DNA from 2 places in the Micromonospora sp. CPCC 206171 genome. Region 2 is predicted to be linked to the other one. Evidence: riboswitches for the same ligand, from Rfam matches in the RefSeq annotation. Region 2 holds a riboswitch; the other holds the start of a gene.

Region 1 (6,204 bases), on a different contig from region 2:
AGCCGCACCCCGCACCGGTCCAGCACGTCGAGCAGCCCGCCGGCCGCCGCGGGGGTGGTGTCCACCCGGCGCAGGGCCACGGTGACCAGCTCGGTGCCGGAGGCCCGGACGGCCTGCTCCAGCACGTGCAGGTTGGCCGCGCCGCCGGTGCCGAGGATGAGCCGCGAGGAGAGGGTGACGGTGCCGATGGTGAGCGTCACGCCGCTCACCCGCCCTGGGCGGCGCTGAGCACCTCGACCCGGTCGCCGTCGCGCAGCACGGTCGCCGGCCAGCCGGTGCGGGGCACCACCTCACCGTTCACCGCCACCGCGAGGCCACGCCGCTGCTCGGTGACCGCGCGGACCAGGTCCGCCACGGTCGACCCGCCGGGCAGGTCCCGGCCGGCACCGTTGACGATCAGTTGCACGTCTCCTCCTCGGGGGTGGGTGCGATCCGGTCCCGGCCGGCGGCTCGGGCGGCGGCGCCGGCGGTGAACCGGTCCGGCGCGAAGGGGGCGAGCAGCGGGTCCGCCGCGCCGGTGACCACCAGCTCGGCGATCAGGTCGGCGGTGACCGGGGTGAGCAGGATGCCGTGCCGGTGGTGGCCGGTGGCGACCAGCACACCGGGCCGGCCGGGCAGCGGCCCCAGGATCGGCGCGTTGTCCGGCGTACCGGGGCGCAGCCCGGCGGCGGCCTCCACCAGGTCGTACTCGGCGAGGTCGGGCACCAGGTCGACGGCGGCGCGGAGCAGCCGCAGCACCGCCCCGGCGGTCACCTCGGTGTCGGCGCGCTCCTCGACGGTCGCCCCGAGGACCACCTCGCCGTCCGCGCGCGGCACCAGGTACACCGACTCGCCGTCGGCGTACCCCCGGATCACGTGCCGGAAGTCCGGCGTGCCGCGACCGGGCGCGCGCAGTCGGAGCACCTGCCCCTTCACCGGCCGGACCGGCAGGCCGGTGAGCGCGGCGGCGCCGCAGCCGGCGGCGACCACGGTGACCCGGGCGTCCACGTCGGTGAGACGCGCGACCGCGCCGGGCACCAGCGTCGCCCCGGCCCGCCCGGCCGCCACCCGCAGCGCGGCCACCAACCGCCGGGGGTCGACCTGATGGTCGCCGGGCGCGACCGCGCCGCCGCGCACCCGCGGCGCCAGCGCCGGCTCGCGGTCCCGCAGCTCGGAGGGGCGCAGCGGCGTGATCGGCAGCCCCAACCCCCGCTGGTACGACCAGAGTCGCCGCGCCTCGGCCAGGTCGTCACCGGTGAGCCCGACGACGAGGGTGCCCTCGGTGCGGTGACCGAAGTCGGTGCCGGCGGCCTCGGCCAGCTCGGCGGCGAAGCCCGGCCAGCGGGCGGCCGACTCGGTGAGCAGCCCGGTCAGCTCGTGCTCCCCGAAGTACGCCTCGGCGACCGGCGCGAGCATCCCGGCGGCCACGTGGGACGCGCCGGAGCCGGGGGCGGGATCGTGCACGACGACGCGCAGCCCCCGCGCGGCGCAGCGCCAGGCGATCGCCAGCCCGACCGGTCCCGCCCCCACCACGGCGACGTCCGGTCGGGTCAGCACGTCAGCGCCCCGAGCAGCTCGGCGGTAGCTCGGGCCGGATCCGTTGATCCGGACAGCGCTCCCACCACCGCCACCCCGTACGCCCCGGCGGCCCGCAGCGCCGGCACCGACGCGGCGGTCACCCCACCGATGGCGATCACCGGCACGGCGACGGCCTCGGCGACGGCGCGTACCCCGTCCGGGCCGATCGGGGCCGGCAGGCCGGCCTTCGTGGTGGTGGCGTGGCAGGGGCCCACGCCCAGGTAGCTGGCCCCGGCGGCGACCGCCTCGGTGGCGGTGACCGGTTCCCGGGCGGTGGCGCCGAGCACGGCGGCGGCGCCGAGCACCCGGCGGGCCGCCCCGACCGGCAGGTCGTCCGCGCCGACGTGGCCCCCGGCGGCGCCGACCGCGAGCGCCACGTGCAGCCGGTCGTTGACCAGGCACGGCACCCCGTACGGCGCGCAGAGCGCGAGCACCCGGCGGGCCAGGTCGTACGCCTGCCGGTCGGTGGCGTCGTCGTCCACCCGGACCTGCACGACCAGCTCGGCGCGGGCCACCGGCAGGGCGGCGCGCAGCACGGCGAGCGGGTCACGCCCCGGCCGGGTGTCGGTGATCAGATGCAGTCGTCCCAGGGACGGCACGGCAACGCTCCTCCCTGCGCCGGCATTACCCGGATCAGGTTCGACGGTCGGGGGCTTCAGCCCCCCTCTCAGCCCGGTGCACCGGGCTCCCGTGGGTCACTTGCGGCATACCGTACGACGGATGCGCCGATCCGCCAAGGGCGGGGGTGCGCTTTTCCCACGGACCGTCTCAACTCGACGGTGCGGGCAGCGCGTCACGGACCGCTCACGCCATGCTGTCCGGTTGGCCCTGAGTGGACGGACCGGGCACGAAGGAGCGGGGCACCCTCGGCGGCGTCGCAACGACTCCGAGGTGCCCCGCTCACGGGTGGTGCGACCGCCGGCGGGCGGGCCGACCGGCCGACGGTCAGAGGATGGCGTCGAGGGCGGCCAGGTCCTCGTCGGTGGGCTGCCAGGTGCCCGCTTCGGCGTTCGCCCGCACCTGCTCCGGCGTGGTGGCGCCGGCGATCACCGAGGTCACCGCCGGACGGGCGGCCAGCCCACCGATCGCCACCTGGAGCATCGACAGGCCGCGCTCGCCGGCGTACGCCTCGATGGCCTCGATGGTGTCCCAGTCCGCCGCGGCGAGGCGCTGGGCGTACCGGCCGCCGCCGGAGAGCCGGCTGCCCGCGGGCGGCGCCTCGTTGCGCTTGTACTTGCCGGTGAGCAGACCGTTGGCGAGCGGGAAGAACGGCAGCATGCCCAGGCCGAACCGCTCGCAGGCGGGCACGATCTCGGTCTCGACGGAGCGTTCCAGCAGGGAGTAGTGGTTCTGCGCGGAGATGAAGCGGGCCCGGCCGTTGGAGGAGGCGACCCAGTCGGCGTCGGCGATCTGCCAGCCGGCGAAGTTGGAGTTGCCGAGGTAGCGGACCTTGCCGGCGCGGACGAGGTCGTCCAGGGCGGCGAGCGTCTCGTCGATCGGGGTGCCCGGGTCGGGCTCGTGCATCTGGTACAGGTCGATGTGGTCGGTGCCGAGCCGGCGCAGCGACGCCTCCACGGCCCGGGCGATGTAGCGGCGCGCACCCCGGGCGCCGTGGTCGGGGCCGTTCCTGCCGTGCATGTCCATGCCGAACTTGGTGGCCACCACCACGTCGTCCCGGCGCCCCTTGAGCGCCTGCCCGAGCAGCTCCTCGGAGCCGCCCTGCGGTTCGCCGTAGATGTCGGCGGTGTCGAAGAAGTTGATCCCGGCGTCGAGGGCGGCGTCGACCACCGCCCGGGTGCCGTCGAGGTCGAGCTTGCGGCCGAAGTTGTTGCAGCCGATGCCGACCACGGACACCACGAGCCCCGAGTCGCCCAACCGGCGGTAGGTCATCTCAGTCACGAGATCCACCCTATGCCCGCCGCGAGCGACGGGTCCCGCGACCGCCCGCCCCGGGGAGGGCGCCGGCCCGGGGCGGGGCGGCATCGACCCGTCAGCGCACGTCCCAGACCGGCTCCGGCGTCTCCACCACCTCGCCGTCGCCGCCGAACAGCACGAACCGGTCGAAGGACCGGGTGAACCAGCGGTCGTGGGTGACCGCGACCACCGTTCCGGAGAACGCGGCCAGCCCGGCCTCCAGCGCCTCGGCGGAGGCGAGGTCGAGGTTGTCCGTCGGCTCGTCGAGCAGCAGCAGGGTCGCCCCGGACAGTTCCAGCAGCAGCACCAGGAAACGCGCCTGCTGCCCGCCGGAGAGGGTGCCGAAGCGCTGGTCGCCCTGCGCGGCCAGCTCGTACCGGGACAGCGCCGCCATCGCGGCGTGCCGGTCCATCCCGGCCCGGTGATCGTCGCCCCGCCAGAGGATCTCGACCAGGGTCTTCGCCACCAGCTCGGGCCGGTCGTGGGTCTGGGAGAAGTGGCCGGGCCGGACCCGCGCGCCGAGCCGGACCGTGCCGTCGTGGGCGACCGGGGCCAACGCGGCCGCGCCGTCGACCGGGCCGTTGGCCGGGTCCGGGTCGGTGCCGCCCCGGGCCAGCAGCCGCAGGAAGTGCGACTTCCCCGTCCCGTTGGCGCCGAGCACGGCGACCCGGTCGCCGTACCAGAGCTCCAGGTCGAACGGGTAGGTCAGGCCGTCGAGCTCCAGCTGGTCGCAGATGACCGCGCGCTTGCCGGTCCGCCCGCCGGCCAGGCGCATCCGGATGTCCTGGTCCTTCGGGGGTACGGGCGGCGGCCCGGCCTCCTCGAACTTGCGAAGCCGGGTCTGCGCCGCCTGGTAACGCGACGCCATCCCGTCGTTGTACGCGGCCTTCTGCTTGTACATCAGCATCAGCTCGCGCAGCTTCTGGTGTTCCTCGTCCCAGCGTTTGCGCAGCTCGTCGAGGCGGGCGTGCCGGGCCACCCGGGCGTCGTACCAGCTGGCGAAGCCCGCCGGGTGCACCCAGGCGCTGCCGCCCTCGACGGCGACCACCCGGTCGGCGGTCTGCGCCAGCAGTTCCCGGTCGTGCGAGACGTAGAGCACGGACTTGCCGGACTCGCGCAGCCGCGCCTCCAGCCAGCGCTTGCCGGGCACGTCGAGGAAGTTGTCCGGCTCGTCGAGGAGCAGTACCTCGTCGGTGCCGCGCAGCAGCAGTTCCAGGGCGAAGCGCTTCTGCTGGCCGCCGGAGAGGGTCCGCACCGGGCGGTCCCTGGCGGCGTCCCAGGACAGGTCCAGCACGATGGTGGCGACCGTGTCGAAGAGCACCTCGGCGTCGTACCCGCCGGTCTCGCCCCAGGCGGCCAGCGCGTCCGCGTACGCCAGCTGGGCCTTGCCGGCGGCGGTGCTGTACTTGCCGCGCAGCTCGGTCGACCGCATGGCCGCCTCGGTCTCGGCCAGCCGGCGGCCGGCGTCGCGCAGCGCCGGTGGGGCGAGCGAGAGCGCCAGGTCGGCGAGCGTGGTGTCGTCGCCGATCATGCCGATGAACTGCCGCATCACGCCGAGGCCGCCGGCCCGGGCGACGGCGCCGGTCTTCACCGGCAGGTCGCCGGCGACCATCCGCAACAGCGTCGTCTTGCCGGCGCCGTTCGGGCCGACCAGGGCGACCTTGGCACCCTCACCGACCCGGAACGACACGTCGGCGAAGAGTTCCCGGCCGTCGGGCAGGATGTGCCCGACCCCTGCCACGTCCACGTATCCCACGCCGGCATCCTGCCGGAGCGGGCGGCGCGGGCGACACCCGATTACCGGGTGACCCGCAGCACCCGGTAGCCCTTCTGGCTGGCGTGCCGCTCGACCTGCCAGCCGGCGTCGACCAGCCAGCGGTGCAGCGAGTCGCCGCCGAGGTGGCGGGCGACCACCAGCCAGGCGACGCCGTCCGGGGCGAGCCGGGGCAGCCAGCGGCGCAGCAGCTCGTGCAGCTCGACCTTGCCGATGTGGATCGGCGGGTTGGACCAGATCTGGGCGAAGGTGATGTCGGCCGGGACCTCGTCCGGGGCGACCGCCCGTAGCCGGTCGGCGGCGCCGACCCGGCGGGCGTTCTCGGTGGTGAGGGCGCGGGCCCGCTCGTTGACGTCGACCGCCCAGACGGTGGCGGCCGGTGCGCTGGTGGCCAGCACGCAGCTGATCGGCCCGAAGCCCGAGCCGATGTCGAGCAGGTCACCGCCGACGGTGGCGGTCGGCAGCTCGGCCTTGCGCAGCAGGACGGCGGTGCCGGGGTCGAGCCGGTCGGCGGAGAAGACCCCGCTGGCGGAGGCCAGGGTGTAGTCGCGCCCGGCGACGGAGAACTCGACCTCCCGCGGGCGCGCCGCAGTGGTGGGGTTGGTGGAGAAGTAGTGGTCGCCGGTCACGTCCGGCATTCTCCCACCGGCCCGGCGAGCGGTCGCGGTCGCCTCGGCGGGGAGGGTCACGACGCGCCCGCGCCGGAATTCCCCATTATTACCCCCTAAAGGGGCAATGGCTCCTACTCTGGGCGACATGGTGTATCGGTACGAGTCCGATGAGGACGCCTTCGTGGAGTACCCGCGGTCCGAGTCGGACCTGCCGGAGTTCCCGCCCGGCCCGCCCGCGCCGGCCGGGCCGTCTCCGTCCCGCTTCCCCACCCCGTCACTGCCGCGGACCACCCGGCCGGCCCTCCCGGCCGCCGAACCTGTTCCGGTCCGCCCGTCCGTACAGATCCC
Region 2 (6,204 bases):
GGAGCGGTCGGCGGCGAAGAGCACCAGCGTGACCACGATGCCGGCCGCGCCGGCCAGCAGCGGCAGGGCCCGCCGGGCCAGCACCCGGTACCGGATCCCGAACAGCGGCAGCACGGCCAGCTCCACGGCGATCGCGATGGCCGGGGCGACCGGGTCCAGGGTGGCCACCAGGACGGCCGAGAAGACCAACGCGGCGGCCAGCTTCGCCACCGGGTTGCGCCGGGCCAGCGGCGCGCCGGGCGCCGCGACCGGTTCCAGGCTGATCACGGGCGCCGCCCGGAGTCGTCGCCGGTCGGGTCGGGTCGCCGGCCCAGGGTGACGGTGCGGTCGGCGAGCGCGGCGACGAAGTCCGCGTCGTGGGTGACGGTGACGACGCCGTGCCCGGCGTCGCGCAGCTCGGCGAAGAGGTCGACCAGCTCCCGCCAGGTGCGCCGGTCCTGGCCGAAGGTCGGCTCGTCGCAGATCAGCAGGCGGGGCGCGGTGGCCAGCGCGGTCGCCACGCTCAGCCGCCGCGCCTCCCCGCCGGAGAGGGTGTACGGGTTCGCGCCGGCCAGCCGGGTCAGCCGCAGCCGGTCCAGCAGGGCGTCCACGGTGGCGCGTACCGCCGGCTCGGGCTGGCCGGTCCGGCGAGGGCCGAGCGCCAGCTCGTCGAAGACGGTGGCGGTGACGAACTGGTGCTCCGGGTCCTGGAAGACCGAGCCGATCCGGCGGGCCAGCGCGGGCGCCCGCCAGCGGTGCGGGGGAGTGCGATCGTCCGCTCCGGCCAGCGCGGCCGTGGCGGTGACCCGGCCGACGCCGGGGCGGAGCAGCCCGCCGAGGAGCAGGGCCAGGGTGGACTTGCCGACGCCGTTGGGCCCGAGCACGGCGAGCGCCTCGCCGGCGCGTACCCGCAGGTCGATGGGGGCCAGCCGGGGCGGCAGGCCGAGCCGGTCGGCGGTGAGCAACTCCGCGCCGGGCGGCGTAATGGCGTGCCGGGGCGGGATGGTCCGGCCCGGCACCCAGACGCCCTCGGCGGCCAGTGCCTCGCCGTGCGCGGCGAAGACCGCCTCCGGCGGGCCGTCCGCGCGGACCCCGCCGCCCGGCTCCAGCACCACCACCCGGTCGACCAGCCGCAGCGCCTCGGCGACCCGGTGTTCGACCAGGATCAGGGTGGTGTCGGCGGACAGCGCGCCGGCGACCGCCCGGCGGACCAGGTCCGCGCCGGCCGGATCGAGGTTGGCGGTCGGCTCGTCGAGCAGCAGCAGGCCGGGGCGCAGGGCGAGCGCGCCGGCCAGGGCCAGGCGCTGCTGCTCGCCGCCGGAGAGTGCCGCGGTGGGCCGGTCCCGGTGGTACGGGAAGCCGACCCGGCGCAACGCCTCGTCCACCCGCGGCCAGATCTCCTCGGCCGGCACCCCCCGGTTCTCCAGCCCGAACGCGACGTCGTCGCCGCTGCGGGCCATCACCAGCTGGGTCTCCGGGTCCTGGAAGACGATGCCGACCCGCTCCCGGTCCTTGCGCGGGTCCAGCCCGTCGATCTCGACGGTGCCCTCCTGCTCGCCGGAGTCCTCGGGCAGCAGCCCGGCCAGCGCCGCCAGCAGGGTGCTCTTGCCCGCCCCGGACGGCCCGAGCAGCAGGACCCGTTCCCCGGCCTCGATCCGCAGGTCCACCCCGCGCACGGCCCACGCCTTCCGCCCGGCGTGCCGCCACCCGAACCCGCGCACCTCCACCGCGCCCACCCGCACCCCCTCCCTACCCAGGCCCACCCGGCTCCCGGCCGGTGATCAAGAGGTTTGCGTCACGACGGTGGCTCCCGTTGACGCAAACCTCTTGATCAACGAAGCGGGGGCGGTCAGATGGCGGCGCGTTCGCGGCCGGCGGGGAAGCGGTCGAGGACGCCGGTGCGGGCGAGGGCGCGGGTGAGCGCGACACTGCCCAGGCCGGCGATCACCAGGGAGCTGACCGCGGTGATCAGGATGTAGGGGAGGCGGAAGCTGCCCCAGGCGGTGTCCGGGTACCAGACGAAGACGTCGTAGAGCGCCGCCGCCAGGCCGGCCAGCGTGGCGGCCAGCAGGGCGACGGGCAGCCGGAACAGGCGGTACCCGAAGGCCGCGAAGGCGAGTTCCGCCGCTGCGGCCTCCAGCGGACCCTGGATGACCAGCGTCCAGCCCCAGCTGCTGCCCAGCGCCACCGAGACCAGCGCGGCGACGGTGAGCGTGAAGAAGGCGGCGCCCGGCTTGCGGATGATCAGACCGCCCAGGACGGCGGGGACCAGCCAGACGCCGTAGATGGCCGCCCGGCCGGGCAGCGGGATCGCGTCGGCGGGGCCGTTCCAGAGCAGGCCCCAGGCCCAGAAGATGATGCCGAAGGCCACCCCGAGCACCGCCGCGATGACGATGTCGATGGTGCGCCACCGGTTGCTGTCGGTGTTGGTCATGTGTGCTCCCAGTCCAAATGATCGAACCAGGAGAAGACGCACGCCGCGCCCGGTGTGGAACCGGACGGCGGCGCGGCTGGAGGTCGACCGAACTCCCTGCGCTGGCATTACCCAGATCAGGTTCGAGGGTCTGCGGGCGGTGCCCGCACTCTCAGCGCTGTGCGCTCCCCTGTCGGATGTGAAGTTGTCTCGTCGACGCTAACAGCTCCGACCCCGCCACGCTCGGCCCGGGTGGACCAGCGCCGGGCTGGGTAGGCTGCCGATCATGCGGGTCGAGGCGCGAGGGCTGACGTTCGAGGTACGCACCGGCGGCCCCGAGGGCGGCGAACCCGTCCTCCTGCTGCACGGCTTCCCGCAGCACGGCGGCGAGTGGGACGAGGTGGTGCCGGCGCTGCACGCCGCCGGCCTGCACACGTACGCGCCGGACCAGCGGGGCTACTCGCCGGGCGCCCGCCCGACCGAGGTGGCCGCCTACCGGCTGCCGGAGCTGGTCGAGGACGCGGTGGCGCTGCTCGACGCGCTGGGCGTCGAGGCGGCCCACGTGGTGGGGCACGACTGGGGCGCGGTCGTCGCCTGGGGCCTCGCCGCGGGGCACCCCGAGCGGGTCCGCACCCTGACCGCCGTCTCCGTGCCGCATCCCGCCGCGATGGCGCACGCGCTGGCGCACGACCCGCGGCAGAAGGCGCGCTCGTCGTACGTGCTGCTGTTCCGCCAGCCGGGCAAGGCCGAGAAGGTGCTGCTGGCGGTGCGGGCGACCGCCCTGCGCCGGCTGCTCTCCGAGGTGGGCGACGCCGGGCGGGTGGCCCGGTACGCCGAGCCGATGCGGGAGCCGGGCGCGCTCACCGGGGCGCTGAACTGGTACCGGGCGATGTCCCGGGCCGACCTGGCGCGGACCGGGCCGATCGCGGTGCCCACCACCTTCGTCTGGAGCGACAGGGACGTCGCGATCGGCCGGACCGCCGCCGAGGCGTGCGCCGCCCAGGTGACCGGGCCGTACCGGTTCGTCGCGCTCCCCGGCGTCACCCACTGGATTCCCGACGAGGCGCCGGCCCCGCTGGCCGAGGCGATCCTGGCCCGGGTACGCGGCCTGGGCTGAGCCCGCCGCGGGCCGACCCGACGAGCAGGACGACGAGCGGACGGAGGAACGCATGACGGTGAGCGCCGAGGCATACCTGGCGGTGGTGACCGAGACGATCGGCCGGGTGGCCGCGAGCCAGCGGGAGGCGGTGGGTCGGGCGGCCGACCTGATCGCCGAGGCGCTGCGCGCCGACGGGGTGGTGCACGCCTTCGGCACCGGCCACTCCGAGGCACTGGCGATGGAGATCGCCGGCCGGGCCGGTGGGCTGGTCCCGACCAACCGGATCGCGCTGCGCGACCTGGTGCTGCTGGGCGGCGAGCCGGCGAGCATCCTCGGACCGCACCTGGAGCGCGATCCGGCCGTGGCGCACCGGCTCTACGAGCTGGCCCCGGTCCGCCCGTCGGACATCTTCGTGCTGGCCTCCAACTCCGGCGTCAACGGCGCGATGGTGGAGTTCGCGTCGCTGGTCGTCGAGCGCGGGCACCGGCTGGTGGCGATCACCTCGGCGCAGCACTCGGGCCGGATGGCCTCGCGCCACCCGTCCGGGCGCAAGCTCGCGGACTTCGCCGACGTGGTGCTGGACAACGGCGCCCCGTACGGTGACGCGACCCTGCCGCTGCCCGACGGCGGCGCGGTCGGCGCGGTCTCCTCGATCACCGCGGCCCTGCTGGCCCAGCAGATCGTGGCCGAGACGGTGACCCGGCTGATCGCGGCGGGGGAGCGGCCCCCGGTCTACCTGTCGGCGAACATCACCGGTGGCGACGAGCACAACGCCGCGCTGGAGGCCCGGTACGCCGGCCGCATCCGCCGAGGGGCGTGAGCGCGAGGAGTGAGCCGGGTCTGCGAGCCCCGCAGTCGCGAACGAGGGGAGGCATCGTGAGCCGGTTTCGCGCCACTCCGGGTGGGGCATTGGCGTTGCTGCCGGCGGGGTGAACCCCGTCGGCAGTACCGTCTCTTCCGGAGGTAGCGCGTGTCGAAGGAATCCGAGAAGCAGCGCTGGCAGCGCAACTTCGCCGATCTGCTCCAGGAGTTGCGCGTCGCGCAGACCGGCGTGCAGATCCTCTTCGCCTTCCTGCTGACCCTGCCCTTCAGCAACGGCTTCACCCGGACCAGCGGCTTCCAGAAGGACGTCTACATCGTCTCGCTGCTGTCGGCCGCCGCCGCCACCGCGATGATCATTTCGCCGGTCGCCTTCCACCGCGCCCTGTTCCGCCAGGGGCGCAAGCCGGAGCTGGTGCGCTTCGCGCACCGGATGGCCAGCGGCGGCCTCGCCTTCATGCTGATCTCGATGGTCAGCGCGGTGCTGCTGATCACCGACTTCGTGCTGCAGCGCGAGATCGCATTCCTGCTGAGCGCGCTCACCGGGCTGTGGTTCCTGACCTTCTGGGTCTTCCTGCCGATGGCCCGGCGCAACTGGGGTGAGGACGTCGTCGACGACGACGATGACGCGCCGCAGGTGCTGACCGGCGACTGACCCGGTCATCGGCCGGAAAATTCGACGTGCGCGCGACGCTACCCCTGGGTAACACCCGGGGGTAGCGTTGCTCTTGTCGAGCACGTTGACGCATCCGGACCGAGGTTCGAGGGGGCAGCCGTGACCACGACGCACAACAGCCGACCCACCGAGGACGGCGCCGGGCCGCTGCCGGCCGAGGCGGGCCAGGTCTCCGAGAAGGAGGCCCGACAGGTCGCCGAGGCGGCCCGGGAGACCGCCTGGGACCGGCCCAGCTTCGGCAAGGAGCTCTTCCTCGGCCGGTTCCGGCTCGACCTGATCCACCCCTGGCCCCGCTCCGACCCGGACGACGACGCGCGGGCCGAGCGGTTCCTCACCGAGCTCGGGGCGTACCTGCGGTCCGAGGTGGACGGCGCGGCCATCGAGCGCGACGCGTCCATCCCGGACGAGGTGTTCCAGGGGCTGGCCCGGCTCGGCGCGTTCGGCATGAAGATCGACCGGAAGTACGGCGGTCTCGGCCTGAGCAACCTGCACTACTGCCGGGCGCTGATGCTGGCCGGCTCGGTCAGCCCGGCGATCGGCGCTCTGCTCTCCGCCCACCAGTCGATCGGCGTGCCGCAGCCGCTCAAGATGTTCGGCACCGACGAGCAGAAGCAGCTCTTCCTGCCCCGGCTGGCCGCCGGGGAGGTCTCCGCGTTCCTGCTCACCGAGCCGGACGTCGGCTCCGACCCGGCCCGCCTGGCGACCATCGCCGAGCCGACCGCCGACGGCACCGGCTACCGGCTCAACGGGGTGAAGCTCTGGGCCACCAACGGCACGGTGGCCACCCTGCTGGTGGTGATGGCCCGGGTGCCGGCCGGCGAGGGGCGGCGCGGCGGCATCACCGCGTTCGTGGTCGACGGCGACAGCGAGGGCATCACCGTCGAGCGGCGCAACGCCTTCGTCGGCCTGCGCGGCCTGGAGAACAGCCTCACCCGGTTCCACGACGTCTTCGTGCCCCGGGAGAACGTCATCGGTGGCGAGGGCAAGGGGCTGAAGATCGCCCTGACCACGCTGAACACCGGTCGGCTGTCGCTGCCGGCGATGTGCGTCGGCGCGGGCAAGTGGTCGCTGAACGTGGCCCGGGAGTGGGCCGCCGACCGGGTGCAGTGGGGCCGGCCGGTCGGTGAGCACGAGGCGGTCGCCCAGAAGCTCTCCTTCATCGCCGCCACCACGTACGGCATGGAGACCATGCTCGACCTCTGCTGCCTGCTCGCCGAC

Evidence for each region. Region 2 has a riboswitch for thiamine pyrophosphate ahead of V6U89_RS08835 (ECF transporter S component). Riboswitches for the same ligand answer to the same signal wherever they lie in the genome.
Region 1: linked by a shared signal. The riboswitch ahead of thiE (thiamine phosphate synthase) and the one ahead of V6U89_RS08835 (ECF transporter S component) in region 2 are both predicted to bind thiamine pyrophosphate.

Annotation. Positions count from the first base shown of each region.
Region 1 covers NZ_JBAKHT010000002.1:395,536-401,739, forward strand. Annotated here, with positions in the region: gene V6U89_RS04530 (thiazole synthase) at 1-209, opposite strand, end outside; gene thiS (sulfur carrier protein ThiS) at 206-406, opposite strand; gene thiO (glycine oxidase ThiO) at 397-1,536, opposite strand; gene thiE (thiamine phosphate synthase) at 1,530-2,156, opposite strand; TPP riboswitch at 2,151-2,259, opposite strand; gene V6U89_RS04550 (aldo/keto reductase) at 2,503-3,465, opposite strand; gene V6U89_RS04555 (ABC-F family ATP-binding cassette domain-containing protein) at 3,548-5,227, opposite strand; gene V6U89_RS04560 (class I SAM-dependent methyltransferase) at 5,269-5,874, opposite strand; gene V6U89_RS04565 (hypothetical protein) at 6,002-6,204, shown strand, end outside.
Region 2 covers NZ_JBAKHT010000005.1:84,200-90,403, forward strand. Annotated here, with positions in the region: gene V6U89_RS08825 (energy-coupling factor transporter transmembrane component T family protein) at 1-267, opposite strand, end outside; gene V6U89_RS08830 (ABC transporter ATP-binding protein) at 264-1,715, opposite strand; gene V6U89_RS08835 (ECF transporter S component) at 1,829-2,413, opposite strand; TPP riboswitch at 2,489-2,594, opposite strand; gene V6U89_RS08840 (alpha/beta fold hydrolase) at 2,679-3,509, shown strand; gene V6U89_RS08845 (SIS domain-containing protein) at 3,562-4,311, shown strand; gene V6U89_RS08850 (DUF6328 family protein) at 4,462-4,965, shown strand; gene V6U89_RS08855 (acyl-CoA dehydrogenase family protein) at 5,086-6,204, shown strand, end outside.